Regions from separate parts of the Arthrobacter sp. PGP41 genome, predicted to be linked through region 2. Evidence: predicted binding sites of a transcription regulator. Region 2 holds the regulator's gene; each other region holds the start of a gene.
The links. Region 2 encodes HrcA, which represses chaperone genes, less so after heat shock. Its sites were predicted from a motif close to TTNGCACTCGNNNNNNNCGAGTGCNAA; they were not measured.

Region 1: the regulator HrcA is predicted to act here: its motif matches at 2,899-2,925, upstream of groES (co-chaperone GroES).
Region 3: the regulator HrcA is predicted to act here: its motif matches at 2,204-2,230, upstream of groL (chaperonin GroEL).

The regions. Positions count from the first base shown of each region.
Region 1 is NZ_CP026514.1:3,038,301-3,043,486, forward strand. Features, by position in the region: gene C3B78_RS13820 (dihydrofolate reductase family protein) at 60-662, shown strand; gene groL (chaperonin GroEL) at 762-2,372, opposite strand; gene groES (co-chaperone GroES) at 2,450-2,743, opposite strand; gene C3B78_RS13835 (DMT family transporter) at 2,968-3,900, shown strand; gene C3B78_RS13840 (hypothetical protein) at 3,828-4,205, opposite strand; gene C3B78_RS13845 (class I SAM-dependent methyltransferase) at 4,260-5,186, shown strand, end outside.
Region 2 is NZ_CP026514.1:2,307,642-2,312,827, reverse strand. Features, by position in the region: gene hemW (radical SAM family heme chaperone HemW) at 1-807, shown strand, start outside; gene C3B78_RS10515 (DUF4870 domain-containing protein) at 891-1,313, opposite strand; gene C3B78_RS10510 (DUF3097 domain-containing protein) at 1,464-2,318, opposite strand; gene hrcA (heat-inducible transcriptional repressor HrcA) at 2,495-3,508, shown strand; gene dnaJ (molecular chaperone DnaJ) at 3,587-4,714, shown strand; gene C3B78_RS10495 (16S rRNA (uracil(1498)-N(3))-methyltransferase) at 4,717-5,186, shown strand, end outside.
Region 3 is NZ_CP026514.1:806,883-812,068, forward strand. Features, by position in the region: gene C3B78_RS03750 (LytR C-terminal domain-containing protein) at 1-432, shown strand, start outside; gene C3B78_RS03755 (cold-shock protein) at 632-838, shown strand; gene C3B78_RS03760 (ABC transporter substrate-binding protein) at 835-2,118, shown strand; gene groL (chaperonin GroEL) at 2,408-4,036, shown strand; gene C3B78_RS03770 (ribonuclease HI family protein) at 4,165-5,163, shown strand.

The sequences.
Region 1 (5,186 bases), 730 kb from region 2:
TGTTGCGCTGCAGGCGGCTGATGCTGGACAGGGCCGGAACTCCGCCCCAAAATGGGCTGGTGGGGATCATCATCGCCAACCTGTTCATCACCCTCGACGGCGTCTACCAGGCGCCCGGCGGCCGCGAGGAGGACACTGCGGGCGGCTTCGCCTTCGGCGGCTGGCAGGCGCCGGTTTCCGACGACGAGGCTGAAGCGGCCATCGAGGCTGAGATCAGCCAGATCGACGCCCTGCTTCTCGGCCGGAAAACCTACGACATTTTCGCCTCCTACTGGCCCCGCCAGTCCGGTGATATCGGGGGCACGCTCAACCGGGTGCCGAAGTACGTTGTCTCCGGCGCCCTCACCTCTCCGAGCTGGGCGGGCACAACAGTCCTGCCGGATGCCACGGCCGCGGGCCGGCTGCGGGAGGAATACGACCAGGTGCACATGTTCGGCAGCGGCGTCCTCATCCGTTCGCTGCTCGCGGCAAACGTACTGGACCGCCTCCACCTCTGGCTCTATCCGGTAACCCTCGGGCAGGGCAAGCGCCTGTTCGACGCCGGGACGATCCCTGCGTCCTTCCGCCTCGCGGAGCCGGCGCGCAGCTTCCCGAAGGGGGCGGTGTCGCTGGTCTATGAGCGCGCGGGCGACGTTGAGACGCAGGACATGCCGGGCACGTAAGTCCGCGCCGCTCCCGCCGTCCCGCCGACGAAAAAACCGGCCCAGCGGATGCTGGACCGGTTTTTTCGCGTACACGGTTGCCCCGTGCGCAGCTACTTGCTAGTGGCTGTGGCCTGCGTGCTCGTCTTCCTCGGCAGGCTTCTCAACAACCAGCGTCTCGGTGGTGAGAACCAGGGCAGCGATGGAAGCTGCATTGCGGAGGGCAGCGCGGGTGACCTTGACGGGGTCGATGACACCGGCAGCGATCAGGTCCTCGTACTCGCCCGACTTGGCGTTGAAGCCGTTGTTGGTTTCGAGCTCGGCAACCTTGGCGGTGATGACGTAGCCATCGAAGCCGGCGTTCTGGGCGATCCAGCGCAGCGGCTGGACGAGCGCGCGGCGGACAATGCCCACGGCAGCGGCGGCGTCGCCTTCGAGTGCCTTGACGGCCGGGTCCTCATCCAGTGCCTTCAGGGCGTGGATCAGGGCCGAGCCACCGCCGGCGACGATACCTTCTTCAAGGGCAGCGCGCGTGGAGGAAACAGCGTCCTCGATGCGGTGCTTCTTCTCCTTGAGCTCAACCTCGGTGGCTGCGCCCACCTTGATGACACCGATGCCGCCGGCCAGCTTGGCCAGGCGCTCCTGGAGCTTTTCACGGTCCCAGTCGGAATCGGTGCGGGTCAGCTCAGCGCGGAGCTGGGCCACGCGTGCTGCCACGTCTTCGGCCGAGCCTGCGCCGTCAACGATGGTGGTGTTGTCCTTGGTGACCGTGATGCGGCGGGCGGTACCCAGCACCTCAAGGCCGACGGTGTCCAGGCTGAGGCCCAGTTCCGGGGAGACAACCTGCGCGCCGGTGAGGGTGGCGATGTCCTGCAGCATGGCCTTGCGGCGGTCGCCGAAGCCGGGAGCCTTGACGGCGACGACGTTCAGCGTGCCGCGGATGCGGTTGACGATCAGCGTGGACAGGGCCTCGCCCTCAACGTCCTCGGCAATGATGAACAGCGGCTTGCCGGCCTGCAGCGCCTTCTCCAGCAGCGGCAGGAATTCCTGGATGCTGGAGATCTTGCCCTGGTTGATCAGGATGAGGGCGTCCTCGAGGATTGCTTCCTGGCGTTCCGCGTCCGTGACGAAGTACGGGGACAGGTAGCCCTTGTCGAACTGCATGCCCTCGGTCAGGACCAGTTCGGTCTGCGTGGTGGAGGATTCCTCGATGGTGATCACACCATCCTTGCCGACCTTGCCGAATGCCTCGGCGAGGAGCTCGCCAACCTCGTCGCTCTGGGCGGAGATAGCTGCAACGTTGGCCACCTGGGTGCCTTCAACGGGGCGGGCGTTCTCCAGCAGGCGGGCGGCGACGGCTTCAACGGAAACCTCGATGCCCCGCTTGATCTGGCCGGGGGCTGCGCCTGCCGCTACGTTGCGCAGGCCTTCCTTGACCAGGGCCTGGGCCAGGACGGTTGCCGTGGTGGTGCCGTCACCGGCAACATCGTTGGTCTTGGTCGCCACTTCCTTGGCCAGCTGCGCGCCAAGGTTCTCGTAGGGGTCGTCCAGCTCCACTTCGCGGGCGATGGTGACGCCGTCGTTCGTGATGGTGGGAGCGCCCCACTTCTTGTCCAGGACGACGTTGCGGCCGCGGGGGCCGAGCGTCACCTTGACGGTGTTGGCGAGCTTATCGATGCCGGCTTCAAGAGACCGGCGGGCAGCGTCGTTAAACGCAAGCTGCTTTGCCATGGTTTTGTCCTTTCAAGACAGAACCCCGCGCAGCCGACCAGCAGAATGCATGACCAGCGGCACGGGGATCCGGAGAGTTACTTTACGACGATCGCCAGGACGTCGCGGGCGGACAGCACGAGGTACTCGGTGCCGCCGGTCTTGACTTCGGTTCCGCCGTACTTGGAGTAGATAACGACGTCGCCAACGGCTACGTCGACAGGAACGCGGTTGCCGTCTTCAAAGCGGCCGGGGCCTACTGCAACAACTTCGCCTTCCTGCGGCTTCTCCTGCGCGGAGTCCGGGATGACCAGGCCGGAAGCCGTGGTCTGCTCGGCTTCGAGCGGGCGGACAACAATACGATCCTCAAGAGGCTTAATAGAGACCGACACTCGGACCTCTCCTTTTCGTCAGCAAATTCGTGGACTGGAAAGCTTTCCGCCGTGGCTGGCAACCGTCGTCGCGGTGCCGGCAGCAGCCTGGCTGGCAGCTCTTCATGTGTTAGCACCCTCCTAGGGAGAGTGCTAATGAAGACTCTATGTAAGGGTTAGCACTCGGTCAAGGCGAGTGCCAGCGTTTCGTCACGGGCGGACACCAACCCATGTACATTTGACCGGTGCGAGCAGCCCTGTACCTGACCCTTGCCACCCTCTTCTGGGCAGGCAACTTCGTTGTAGGCCAGGCCGCCATGGAAACCATGCAGCCGCTTCAGCTGACCTTCTGGCGCTGGGCCCTGACTGCCGTGCCGCTGCTGGTCCTGGCGCAGGCGGTGGACAGGCCGGACTGGCGCGCTGTCCTGCGCCGCTGGCCGATGCTCCTTCTCCTGAGCTGCCTTGGCATGAGCGCCTACACCCTGCTGCTCTACAGTGCGCTGGGGCACACCTCGGCGCTGAATGCATCCCTGGTGACTGCGGCAAACCCTGCCCTGATCATGATCCTGGCTGCCATCCTGCTCCGGGACAGGCCGGGCCCCCTGAGCTGGGTGGGCGTTGCCCTGGGCCTGGCAGGGGTCCTGCTGATCCTGGCCGGCGGCAACCTGCAGCGGCTGCTGACGTTCTCGATCGATGCCGGCGAATGGCTGATCGTCGCGGCCATCACCGTCTGGGGCTTCTACACGATCGCCGCCCGCAGGCTTTCCGTCCCGGCCATTACGTCCACGGCGGTGCAGGTGGCCATGGCGGCGGTTGTCCTGGTTCCCTTTGCGGCGGCCACCGGGGCCGGACTCCCGGCCACATCCTCCGAGGGCTGGTCGCTGGCCTACATCGTCCTGTTCCCCTCCCTGGGTTCCTACCTGCTCTGGAACCTAGCCCTTAAGCACACCACGGCAGCCAACGCCGGCAACTACCTGAACCTCATCGCCGTGTTCACCGCCATCATCACGGTTGCTCTCGGGCAGCCCGTCACGGTCCCGCAAATCCTGGGCGGCGTTCTGGTCATTTCCGGGGTTCTGCTCACCAGTGCGGGCGGAAAGGCACCTCAGCGGCCCAGGTCGTCGAAGTCGACGTCCTCACCGCCGTCGGCCTCGCCTGCGAAATTCCGCCCCCGGTAGAGGAAGAAGGCAGAGGCCAGGGCGGCCAGCAGCGACGCGACGAGGAAGACGACGCTGCCGGCGCGGGCTCCGTCGTACAGCCCGCGGATATCCCGGGCCTCCTGGGTGTCGTCCTTGATGTCGTTGCCGCCCACCGAATAGACCGTGGCGTTGAAGGTATCCAGGAAAAAGATGATCACCAGGAGCGCCAGGCAGACCACCGCCACTACGGAGCTGGCGATCAGTGCCGGCCGGGCGAACCTCGCCGGCCCGCCGTCCCCGGGTTGGTGGTGACGGGACTGCTGCGGACCTGCACTGTGGTTCATGGCTTCAACCCTATCGGCATAGCGCCGGCCCGCTCCTCCACTAGGCTGGAACCCATGGCTCACGCTCCCCAGGACCAGATTGCACCGCTGCTCACCCCTGAAGGCTGGGAGCTCCTGGCGTCCCTGGGCCCCTACCAGGAAGACAAATCCTTCGAGCTGAACTCGGCCCTCCGCAAGGCCGGCCACTCCCCCGAACTGGTTTCCGCCGTCCTGACCCAGTCCCGGCTCCGCACCAAGGCCGCCGCGAAGTTCGGCGAGTTCGCCCGCAGCATGCTGTTCACCCAGGCAGGGCTGGAACAGGCAACCCGGCTGAACGTTGCCGCCCGCCATGCCCAGCGGTTCGCCGAGGCCGGCATCCGCCACGTGGCGGACCTGGGCTGCGGCCTGGCCGCCGACTCGCTGGCGCTGGCCTCCATGGACATCAAGGTCACCGCCGTGGAGATGGATGAGACGACGGCGGCCTGCGCCACGGTGAACCTCATTCCGTTCCCCAACGCCACCGTGGTCCACGCGGACGCCACGGCGGTGCCGCTGGACGGGGTCGACGGCGTCTGGCTAGATCCTGCGCGCCGCGTCACTTCGACGTCGGGCACCACGCGGATCTGGGACCCTGAAGCCTTTTCGCCACCGTTGTCCTTCGTTGAGGGCCTGGCCGCGTCCGGCCTGGCCGTTGGGGTCAAGATGGGCCCGGGCATGCCGCACGCGTCCGTTCCTGCCGGCTGTGAGGCACAGTGGGTTTCGGTGGCCGGCGATGTCACCGAGGTGGCGCTGTGGTTCAACGCGGTGCGCCGGCCCGGAGTCCGCCGGGCCGCACTGGTGCTTGGCGCCCAGGGTGCGGCGGAGCTGACCAGCGGGGAAGACTTCGGGGCAGGTCCCGCCGCGCCGGTGGGGCCGGTGGAGGGCTACCTGTACGAACCGGACGGCGCGGTGATCCGGGCCGGACTGGTGGCCGACATCGCACTGCAACTGGGCGGGCACCTG
Region 2 (5,186 bases):
GCCATCCTGAAGGAAGCCGGCTTCACCCGAGTCTCCTTCGGCATGCAGTCTGCAGTGCCGCACGTCCTCAAAGTGCTTGACCGGACCCACACCCCCAGCCGTGTCCCGCAGGTTGTGCAGTGGGCCCGGGACGCCGGACTGGCTGTGAGCCTGGACCTCATCTACGGCACGCCGGGGGAGTCCCTGGACGACTGGCGGTACTCCCTGGAGACGGCGCTGTCGTATCAGCCGGACCACATCAGCGCCTACGCGCTGATCATCGAGGAGGGCACCAAGCTCGCCGCCCAGATCCGCCGTGGCGAAGTTCCAGGGATCGACGACGACGACCACGCCGACAAGTACGAGCTCGCCGACGACCTCATCACCAAAGCAGGCCTGGGCTGGTACGAGGTCAGCAACTGGGCCCGCACGCCGGAGCAGGCGTGCCGCCACAACCTCGCTTACTGGCGCGGTGACGACTGGTGGGGGATCGGGCCCGGCGCCCACTCGCATGTGGGCGGCGTGCGGTGGTGGAACGTCAAACACCCCACGGCCTACGCCGGACGCCTCGCGCAGGGTGTGTCACCGGCGGCCGGCAGGGAAACCCTGGACCAGGAGACCCGGGGCGTCGAGCGTGTGATGCTCGAGGCCCGCCTCCAGTCCGGCCTCGAAGTGTCGTCGCTGGGCCCGGAAGGACGGCATGAGGTTGCCGGGCTGATCGCGGACGGCCTGGTGGATCCTGCTGCCGCTTTCAGGGGCAGGCTGGTCCTCACCCTCAAAGGCAGGCTGCTGGCAGACGCGGTGGTCCGCCGGGTCCTGCCGGCCTGACCGCACCAAGCAACGCGGGGCCACTTCCCGCCCGATATCCTTGCCGGATTGGGACGGAAGTGACCCCGTGTTGTTCGTGACGGTTACTTGATCCAGCGCAGGTTGTACTGATAGCGGTGCGGCTGGCCACGGTTGACATGGATGCCGGCCGCCACCGAAAAGCAGGTGAGCGCAATCCAGATGAGGGTGGCAATAACGGCGAAGACGTTGCCGATCACGGGGACGAAGACCACCAGGATGTTCGCCACCAGGGCAGCAATGGTGGGCGGGAGGCTGAAGTTCAGGGCTTCCTTGGATTCCTGCGCCGTGAAGGGGCCGCGGTCCCGGAAGATCAGGTAGATCAGCAGCGACGGAACGCAGCCCAGGATGCCCCCGAAGTGCGCCATGGTGGCCCATTGCCGGTCTTCGCTGGCCGTCAGGGGCAGCGCATTCGCGGGAACGCCGTGGTACTCCGAACGGCCCTGGCCGCCCGGGCTGTCCCTGTGATCGCGTGCGTTTTCTGCCACAGTCTGTTCCTTCTGAAGTGCAATGGTGCCGGCTAAGAAAGCTTATTGGGTGTGCCGGGCCTGCAATGTTGCAGGATCCGCAATACCAAGAATACTTGGTACCGGCCCCATATCCGGCCCGGAATGCTTACGCCGGGGCAGAGCCGTCCTTCAGGGCACGGTGAGGAAGTCGATGACTTCCTCGACCCTGCCCAGCAGGGAAGCTTCCAGGTCCGCGTACGAGCGGACGGCGCCGAGCAGTTTCTGCCAGCCAAGCCCGATGTCTTCCTTTGTGGCATGGGGCCAGCCGAACGCTGCGAGGATCCCGGTCTTCCAGTCCTGCCCGCGCGGCACTACCGGCCACTGCTCAATGCCCAGGACGGCGGGCCGGATGGCCTGCCACACGTCCACGTAAGGGTGGCCCACAATCAGGACGTTCCCCGCAGCACCCGGCGAGGCCATGACGGCGTCCGCAATGCGGGATTCCTTGGAATCCGGCACCAGGTGGTCCACCAGGACGCCCAGGCGCCTGCCCGGTCCCGGCCTGAACTCTGCAACTGCCGCCGCCAGGTCATCAATGCCGTGCAGGGGTTCGACGACGATGCCTTCCACGCGCAGGTCGTCTCCCCAGACCTTTTCCACCAGTTCGGCGTCGTGCTTTCCTTCCACCCAGATGCGGCTGGCCTTGGCCACCTGTGCCCGGTGGCCGGCCACCCGGACGGACCCGGAGGCGGTCCGGCCGGGTCCGGCAACGGCACCGGCGGCCTGCCGCGGGGCCGGGGGCAGGAGCTTAATGGCCTGGCCTTCGAGGAGGAACCCGAAACCAAGCCGGAAGGACCGGGACTTTCCGCGCCTGTCCTCCAGGGCGACCACGTGCATGCCGCCGGATTTTTCCACCCGGGTCACGGCGCCCACCCAGCCGGACTGGACATCCTCAAGCACCATTCCCCGTTCAACGGGAACCTCGGGCAGTTCAGTTTTTGCGGGAGCGGACAAGTCGCGTGGGCCCCAGTTCTGGTACTGCATGGTTTCACTCCGCCTAGCGTTCGGTCACAGGTCCGGATTTTCGCCCGGAGCGGTACCAATGCTAGCAACGGCGGGAGTCATAATAGACTGTTAGCACTGAGGCATGTCGAGTGCTAACCCTTGAGGTGGCACAGCGCGGGCGGCGCGTCCGCCCGAACCCTGGATGGAGGTGGAGTATGAGCGAGCCACGCAAACTTGAAGTGCTGCGTGCAATCGTGGAGGACTACGTCCATTCCCGGGAACCCGTGGGTTCCAAGGCCCTGGTGGAGCGGCACCATCTCGGTGTGTCCAGCGCAACGATCAGGAACGATATGGCCGCCCTGGAGGAAGAGGGCCTGATCACCGCTCCGCACACCAGCGCCGGGCGTATCCCCACTGACAAGGGTTACCGGCTCTTCGTGGACCAGATCTCGGCCGTCAAACCCCTGTCCCAGGCTGAGCGCAGGGCCATCCAGTCGCTGCTGGAAGGGTCTGACGACCTGGACGACGTCCTTGACCGCACGGTCCGCCTGTTGTCGCAGCTGACCAACCAGGTTGCCGTGGTCCAGTATCCGCACCTGAGCCGGGCACTGGTCCGCCATATCGAGTTCGTCCTCCTCGCACCGCGTAAGGTGCTGGTGGTGCTGATCGCGAACAGCGGCAAAGTGGAACAGCGCGTTATCGACGTCGGCCAGGACCTGGGGGACGACGCCCTCGCCACCCTGAGGGCACGGTTCCTTGGCTCCCTTGCCGGCACTCCGCTGAGCCAGCTCGCGCAGTCCCTGCCGGCAGTGGTGGCCACCGCCGGCCCGGGGCAAGGGCAGGCGGCCCAGGCCCTCGCCGTCGGCCTCGAGGGCCTGGCCCAGAGCAGCCGGGAGGACCGCATGGTCATGGCGGGCACCGCCAACCTTGCGCGGTCCAACGTGGACTTTCCGCTCAGCATCGGACCGGTCCTGGAAGCGCTTGAGGAACAGGTGGTCATGCTGCGCCTGCTAAGCGAAATGGCGCAGGACCATCGCGGGGTGGCCGTCAGCATCGGCCGCGAGAATCCCTACGACGGCCTGGCCGAGGCCTCCGTCGTTGCCACAGGGTACGGACCGGACCACGTTGCGAAAATTGGTGTCCTGGGACCAACCAGGATGGATTATCCCACCACCATGGCCGCAGTCAGGGCCGTTGCCCGCTACCTTTCGCGGATCCTGGGACCCTGACGTTTTCCCGTCCCCGGGCATGCAGAGCATTTTCCGCAGTCCAACTGCAGGCAGTACAACAAGGAAGAGATACAAACTTTGAGCAGCCACTACGACGTCCTTGGAGTCTCACCGGAGGCCACGGGAGAAGAGATCAAGAAGGCCTACCGCAAACTGGCGCGCACCCTTCACCCGGACGTCAACCCCGGTGAAGACGCGTCGGACCGCTTCAAGGCCGTGACCCACGCCTACGAGGTTCTGTCGGACCCGCAGAAGCGCCGTGTCTACGACACCACCGGCAACGAGAACGGCACGGACAACGGCTTCGGCGGAGGCGGCTACGCGGGCCAGGGATTCGCGTTCCAGGACATTTTCGACACGTTCTTCGGCGCCGGCGGAACAACCGGCCCGGCTTCCCGCGTCAGGCGCGGCCAGGACGCGCTCATCAGTGTCCGCATCGAACTCCGCGACGCTGTCTTCGGCGTCAACAAGAAACTCGAAGTGGACACGGCCGTCACGTGCCCCACCTGCGAAGGTTCCTGCTGCCGGCCGGGAACCCATCCGGAACGCTGCGACATCTGCGGCGGCAGCGGCCAGGTCCAGCGGGCCGTGCGCTCCATCCTGGGACAGGTCATGACCGCCGCCCCGTGCGGTACCTGCGAGGGCTTCGGCACCGTCATCAAGGACCCCTGCAATGAATGCAGCGGCCAGGGACGCGTCCGCAGCCGCCGTTCGCTGACCATCAAGGTTCCCGCCGGCGTAGCCACCGGAACCCGCATCCAGCTCTCCGGCCAGGGCGAAGCAGGTCCGGCCGGCGGCCCTGCCGGCGACCTCTACGTCGAGATCCGCGTGAACAACGACGCCACCTATGTCCGTGATAACGACGACCTCCACGCAACCCTGCACATTCCCATGACCGCTGCCGCACTGGGCACCGAGGTGAGCCTGGAAACGTTCGACGGACCGCAGGAAATCGACGTCAAGCCCGGCACCCAGTCCGGCGAGATCATCACACTTCGCGGACTTGGCGTGACCCACCTTCGCGGGTACGGGCGCGGCGACCTGAAAGTGCACCTCCAAGTCGAGACTCCAGCCAAGCTCGACGCCGCGCAGGAGGACCTCCTGCGTCAGCTTGCCAAGATGCGCGGCGAGCAGATCACTGAGGGCAAGCTTGCAGCCAGCGGGGGCATGTTCGCCAAGCTCCGGGACCGGCTCGGTAACCTGTAGCGGTGAGCAATCCGGTCTTTTTCACCCCTCCCGGTTCCCTTGACCAACTGGTGGCGGGAGACGTCTTTGTCCTGGATGGGCCGGAGGCGCGGCACGCCGTCACAGTGAAGCGGCTTGCCCCCGGCGAGTCCGTTGACATCGTGGACGGCGCCGGGACCCGTATGAGCGGAAAGGTGGTTGCGGCCTCCTCCTCCGGGCTGGGTGTTGAGTGTGCTTCCCTTGCTGTTGAGCCGCAACCGGGGACCAGGCTGGTGCTGGTACAGGCACTGGCGAAGGGCGACCGCGACGAACTTGCCATCGAGACGGCAACTGAACTCGGGATTGACGCCGTCATACCCTGGCAGTCCGAACGGTCCATCGTCCGGTGGAAAGGCGACCGGGCCGCGAAAGCCCACGCCAAATGGCAGTCCGTGGTCACGGCAGCAGCGAAGCAGGCGCGCCGCGCGTGGGTTCCCGAGGTGCGGCCCGCCGT
Region 3 (5,186 bases), 1.5 Mb from region 2:
GCCGGAGCGGGGTCGACCCCTTCCGCGGAGCCGGGCGCGTCCACCGCCCCCTCGGCAGAGCCTGAGCCCTCCGCCGCGCAGGAAACGGCCGGAACCGACACGGTCCCCGCAACTGGGACGGGGCCCAGCACCCGGCCCACGGCGCAGGCTTCGTCCGTAGACAAAACCCAGGCCGTGGCGGTCTACAACGCCGCCGGGACCGCCGGGCTGGCAAGCCGTGTAGGCGGAACCGTGCAGGCGGACGGCTGGCCCCTGGGACAGGTGGGGAACTGGGCCGGCGCGCCGCAGCAGGGCTCCGTCATTTTCTATTCGGGGCCAGCCCAACGGGCCAACGCAGAAGCCCTCGCGGAACTCCTGGGCGTCCCCACTGTGGTCAGCAGCACCGAATTCCAGGTACCGCTGGTGGTTGTGCTGGGCCCGGGGTACCGGTAAGCCCGGTTCTTTCACCGGCCGCGCTGCGCGGGGCCGCACCCGGTCCGGGGGCACAGCGTTACGCCTGAATAACGTTTGCCCGCAGCACCGCCGGGTGCCAGCGGCACCAATATGCATTGGCTAGAGTAAATTCCGGGCTTCGGCCCGGCACGGCGGCACCGGCGCAGCATCCCCGGACCTAACGGAAAGAGTGGTCACCATGGCACGAGGAACCGTCAAGTGGTTCAACGCGGAAAAGGGCTACGGGTTCATCACCGTTGACGGCTCCGGCGACGACATCTTCGTCCACTGGTCTGCCATCCAGGGCGAAGGTTACCGGGCACTGGACGAGGGGCAGCGGGTGGAACTGGAAGTCGGCGAAGGCGAGAAGGGCCCCCAGGCGGAAAGCGTCCGGCCGGCCGAGTGAAGCATCTGTTTGTCCCTGCCCGGGCCCTCCGTCCTGCGTTCGCCGCTGCCCTCTGCTCCACGCTGGCCCTCACCGCCTGTTCCGGGGTCACCGGAAACGCCCGCGTGGAAACAGCGGAGGCGTCCGGTGACGGCGCCCTGCGGATTGGCCTCATTCTGGACAACGCGGGGCAAAGCAGCTTCCTGAACGCGCCCCAGGCGGCCGCAGCCAAGCTCGCAGTCAAAGAAATAAATGCTGCCGGCGGCCACAAAGGCCGGCCCGTGGAACTGCTGCCCTATGAAGCCGGCCAGGATACAGCGGCGCAGGCGCAGGCTTTGGTCCAGGCCAAGGCCGACGTAGTGATCGGCCCCACCGACTCCAGCCACGCCAAGGCCGCCGTGGACATCCTCTCCCGGGCCAGGACGCCGATGATCTCGCCGGCCAACACCGCGGCCGGGCTCAGCAGCATCCCCAGCGGCGGATACTACTTCCGGACGGCGGCCGCCGACGTCGCGCAGGGACCGGTGCTGGCTAAGCTCGCCAAGGACGCCGGCGCCTCCACCGTCTTCGTGATGTTCCAGGAAGGTGCCTACGGCACCGACGTCTCCGCCGTCGTCGCCGATTCCGCGGAACAGGCCGGCCTGGACGTGGTTGCCACGGCCGGCTTCAAACCGGGTGAAGCGGGAAGTGCCGCTGCCGCCGCCCGCGGGGCGGAACCCGACGCCGTCATCCTGGTGGCCCGCGACGGCGCCCAGGGTGCCCTGGCCGAACTCAACAACGCCGCCCTGGCCGGTTCGAAGATCATCCTCAGTGAAGGCGCCTTCGGCCGCTACGCGTCCAAGCTGGGAACCAAAGCCCTGGAGGGCGCCCGTGCCGTGGTCCCCGGAGAGCTGCCATCGGCCGCCTTCCAGGAAAGGCTCCTGGGCATCGATCCGGGCCTGAAGGATGTGTCCTTCGCAGCGGAGACGTATGACGCCGTGACCCTCGCGGCCCTCGCGGCTGCCAAGGCCGAGGACGACTCCGGCCGCTCAATAGCGGCGAACCTCGTCGCCGTCTCCGGCGGGACTGCGGCCGGAGCGGCCGGCGGGGCTGCAACGGCGCCGGGCCCGCCCTGCCCCGGCTACAGGGAATGCCTTGCAGTGAAGGCCTCCGGTGCCGGCATTGATTACGACGGCGAATCCGGCCCGGTTGCCTTCGACGCCAACGGTGACATCACCTCGGCAACGTTCACGGTATTCACCTACGGGGCAGACAACAATCCAACGCCCACCGGCCGCGAAACTGCAGGACGTGCCGGCTGATCGCCGTTGGCGTAGAGATGCCCGCCGCAGCGGTTTCCGCGCCCTTTTCGCTTGCACTCTCACGTGGGGAGTGCTAATTATTGACTTAGCACTCTGACGTACCGACTGCTAAAGCAAAGCCTGGTTCCGGCCGGCGGCGCGCGGCAGCGGGCGAGGAGCGAAGAAACACCTTACTGGAGTGAGATCCGCACCCGGAGGCATACAGAGGCCGCCGGCAAAGGGTCGTCCGTCGCGGGCACTGCAGCGAAGGTTCATTCTTAACGACTGTCCCGAAAGGACTACTGCCGTTATGGCCAAGATCATTGCATTTGATGAAGAGGCACGCCGCGGCCTTGAGCGGGGCCTTAACACCCTCGCCGACGCCGTTAAGGTCACCCTCGGCCCGCGTGGACGCAACGTCGTCCTCGAAAAGAAGTGGGGCGCTCCCACGATCACCAACGATGGTGTTTCCATCGCCAAGGAGATCGAGCTGGACGATCCTTACGAGAAGATCGGCGCCGAGCTGGTCAAGGAAGTTGCCAAGAAGACCGACGACGTCGCTGGCGACGGAACCACCACCGCTACCGTGCTGGCCCAGGCCCTCGTCAAGGAAGGCCTGCGCAACGTTGCCGCCGGCGCCGACCCGCTGTCCCTCAAGCGTGGCATCGAAAAGGCCGTTGAGGCCGTCACCGCCGAGCTGCTGAACTCCGCCAAGGAGATCGAAACCAAGGAAGAGATTGCCGCAACGGCATCCATCTCTGCCGGTGACGAGGAAATCGGTGCGCTGATCGCCGAAGCCCTGGACAAGGTGGGCAAGGAAGGCGTCATCACGGTCGAGGAATCCAACACCTTCGGCCTGGAGCTCGAACTCACCGAAGGCATGCGCTTCGACAAGGGCTACATTTCCGCGTACTTCGTTACCGACGCGGAGCGCCAGGAAACGGTCCTCGAGGATCCGTACATCCTGATCGTCAACTCCAAGATCTCCAACGTCAAGGAACTGGTTGCTGTCCTCGAAAAGGTCATGCAGTCCAACAAGCCGCTGCTGATCATCGCCGAGGACATCGAGGGCGAGGCCCTGGCCACCCTGATCGTCAACAAGATCCGCGGCACCTTCAAGTCCGTGGCCGTCAAGGCTCCGGGCTTCGGTGACCGCCGCAAGGCACAGCTTGCCGACATCGCTGTCCTCACCGGCGGCCAGGTCATCTCCGAGGAAGTCGGACTCAAGCTGGAAAACGCCGGCCTGGAACTCCTGGGCAAGGCGCGCAAGGTTGTTGTCACCAAGGACGAGACCACCATCGTCGAGGGTGCCGGCGACGCCGACCAGATCGCCGGCCGCGTGTCCCAGATCCGCGCCGAGATCGAGAACTCCGATTCGGACTACGACCGCGAGAAGCTGCAGGAACGCCTGGCCAAGCTGGCCGGCGGCGTTGCAGTCATCAAGGCCGGTGCCGCAACCGAGGTTGAGCTCAAGGAGCGCAAGCACCGCATCGAAGACGCAGTGCGCAACGCCAAGGCCGCTGTTGAAGAAGGCATCGTTGCCGGTGGCGGCGTGGCCCTCATCCAGGCCGGCGCCAAGGCATTCGCCAACCTGCAGCTGTCCGGCGACGAGGCCACCGGTGCCAACATCGTCCGCGTGGCCATCGATGCTCCGCTGAAGCAGATCGCATTCAACGCCGGCCTGGAGCCGGGCGTTGTGGTGGACAAGGTTCGCGGCCTGCCCGCAGGACACGGCCTGAACGCCGCAACCGGCGAGTACGTCGACCTGCTGGCTGCCGGCGTGAACGACCCCGTCAAGGTAACCCGCTCTGCCCTGCAGAACGCGGCTTCCATTGCCGGCCTGTTCCTCACCACCGAAGCTGTAGTTGCCGACAAGCCGGAGAAGAACCCGGCCCCCATGGGCGGCGGCGACGACATGGGCGGCATGGGCGGCTTCTAAGCCCTCCTGCCGGGCCTTGTCCCGCTGTAAACAAAATGCGGCCCCCTCACTGAGGGGGCCGCATTTGTTTTCGTGGAGTGGTTGCGGCAAAGGCCCGGTTTGTCCTGCCGGTCTGGGAGGATGGACCGGTGACAATTACTGCAGCGGCCGACGGTTCGGCCTTGGGAAACCCCGGTCCGGCCGGCTGGGCCTGGTACGTGAACGACGATTGCTGGCGCGCCGGAGGATGGCCCCACGGGACGAACAACCAAGGCGAGCTGATGGCGGTCCTGGACCTGTTGCGGGCCACGGCGCACCTTCCCCAGGAGGACCTGCACATCCTCTGCGACAGCCAGTACGTCATCAACTCGATCACCAAGTGGATGCCGGGATGGAAGCGCAAAGGCTGGCGCAAGGCCGACGGCAAGCCGGTCCTCAACGTGGACCTGCTCAAGGAGCTGGACCGGGAGCTCACCGGCCGGAAGTACACTTTCGAGTGGGTCAAGGGGCATGCCGGACATGACTTGAACGAAGCCGCGGACGAGCGCGCCAGGGCGGCGGCGACGGCGTATCAGCAGGGGGTGGCAGCCCGGTCCGGACCCGGTTTTCCCGGCGCCCACCACGCGCCCCACTCCCCGGCTGCCAAGGGCGCGCCGGCGGTTAAGGACGTGCCATCGGTCCAGGACGCCCGCCGCGCACCGCGGGAAGCCGGAACCGTGCCAGGAGCCTATGAGGAGCCGGACCTTTTCAGCCAGCTGGACAATGGCGCTTTCGGCGAACCGGACGCGGCAGCCCGGCCAGGTGCCGTCCCGCCCGAGGGCATGGTGGAGGAACTGGAACGTGAGCTGCTGGGCCCCCTGGTACGCGGGGACATCGGCCGGACTGCTGTCCTCCTGCACCCCGATTTCATGGAGATCGGCAGCTCGGGCAGGGTGTGGACCCGCGATGCCATGATGATGGCCCTCGAGGAGGACCCCGGGGAGCGGACGGACATTGAGATTCTTGGCGTGGACCGTATTGGCGCTGACGCGGTCCTGTTGACGTACCGCAGCTTCGCGCGCTCGGGCACCACGCTTAGAAGCTCGCTGTGGGTGCTGGACGGCGACCGTTGGCGGCTGAGGTTCCACCAAGGTACTCCTGAGGCTTAGCCGCCGGTTGAGCTGGCCACCGG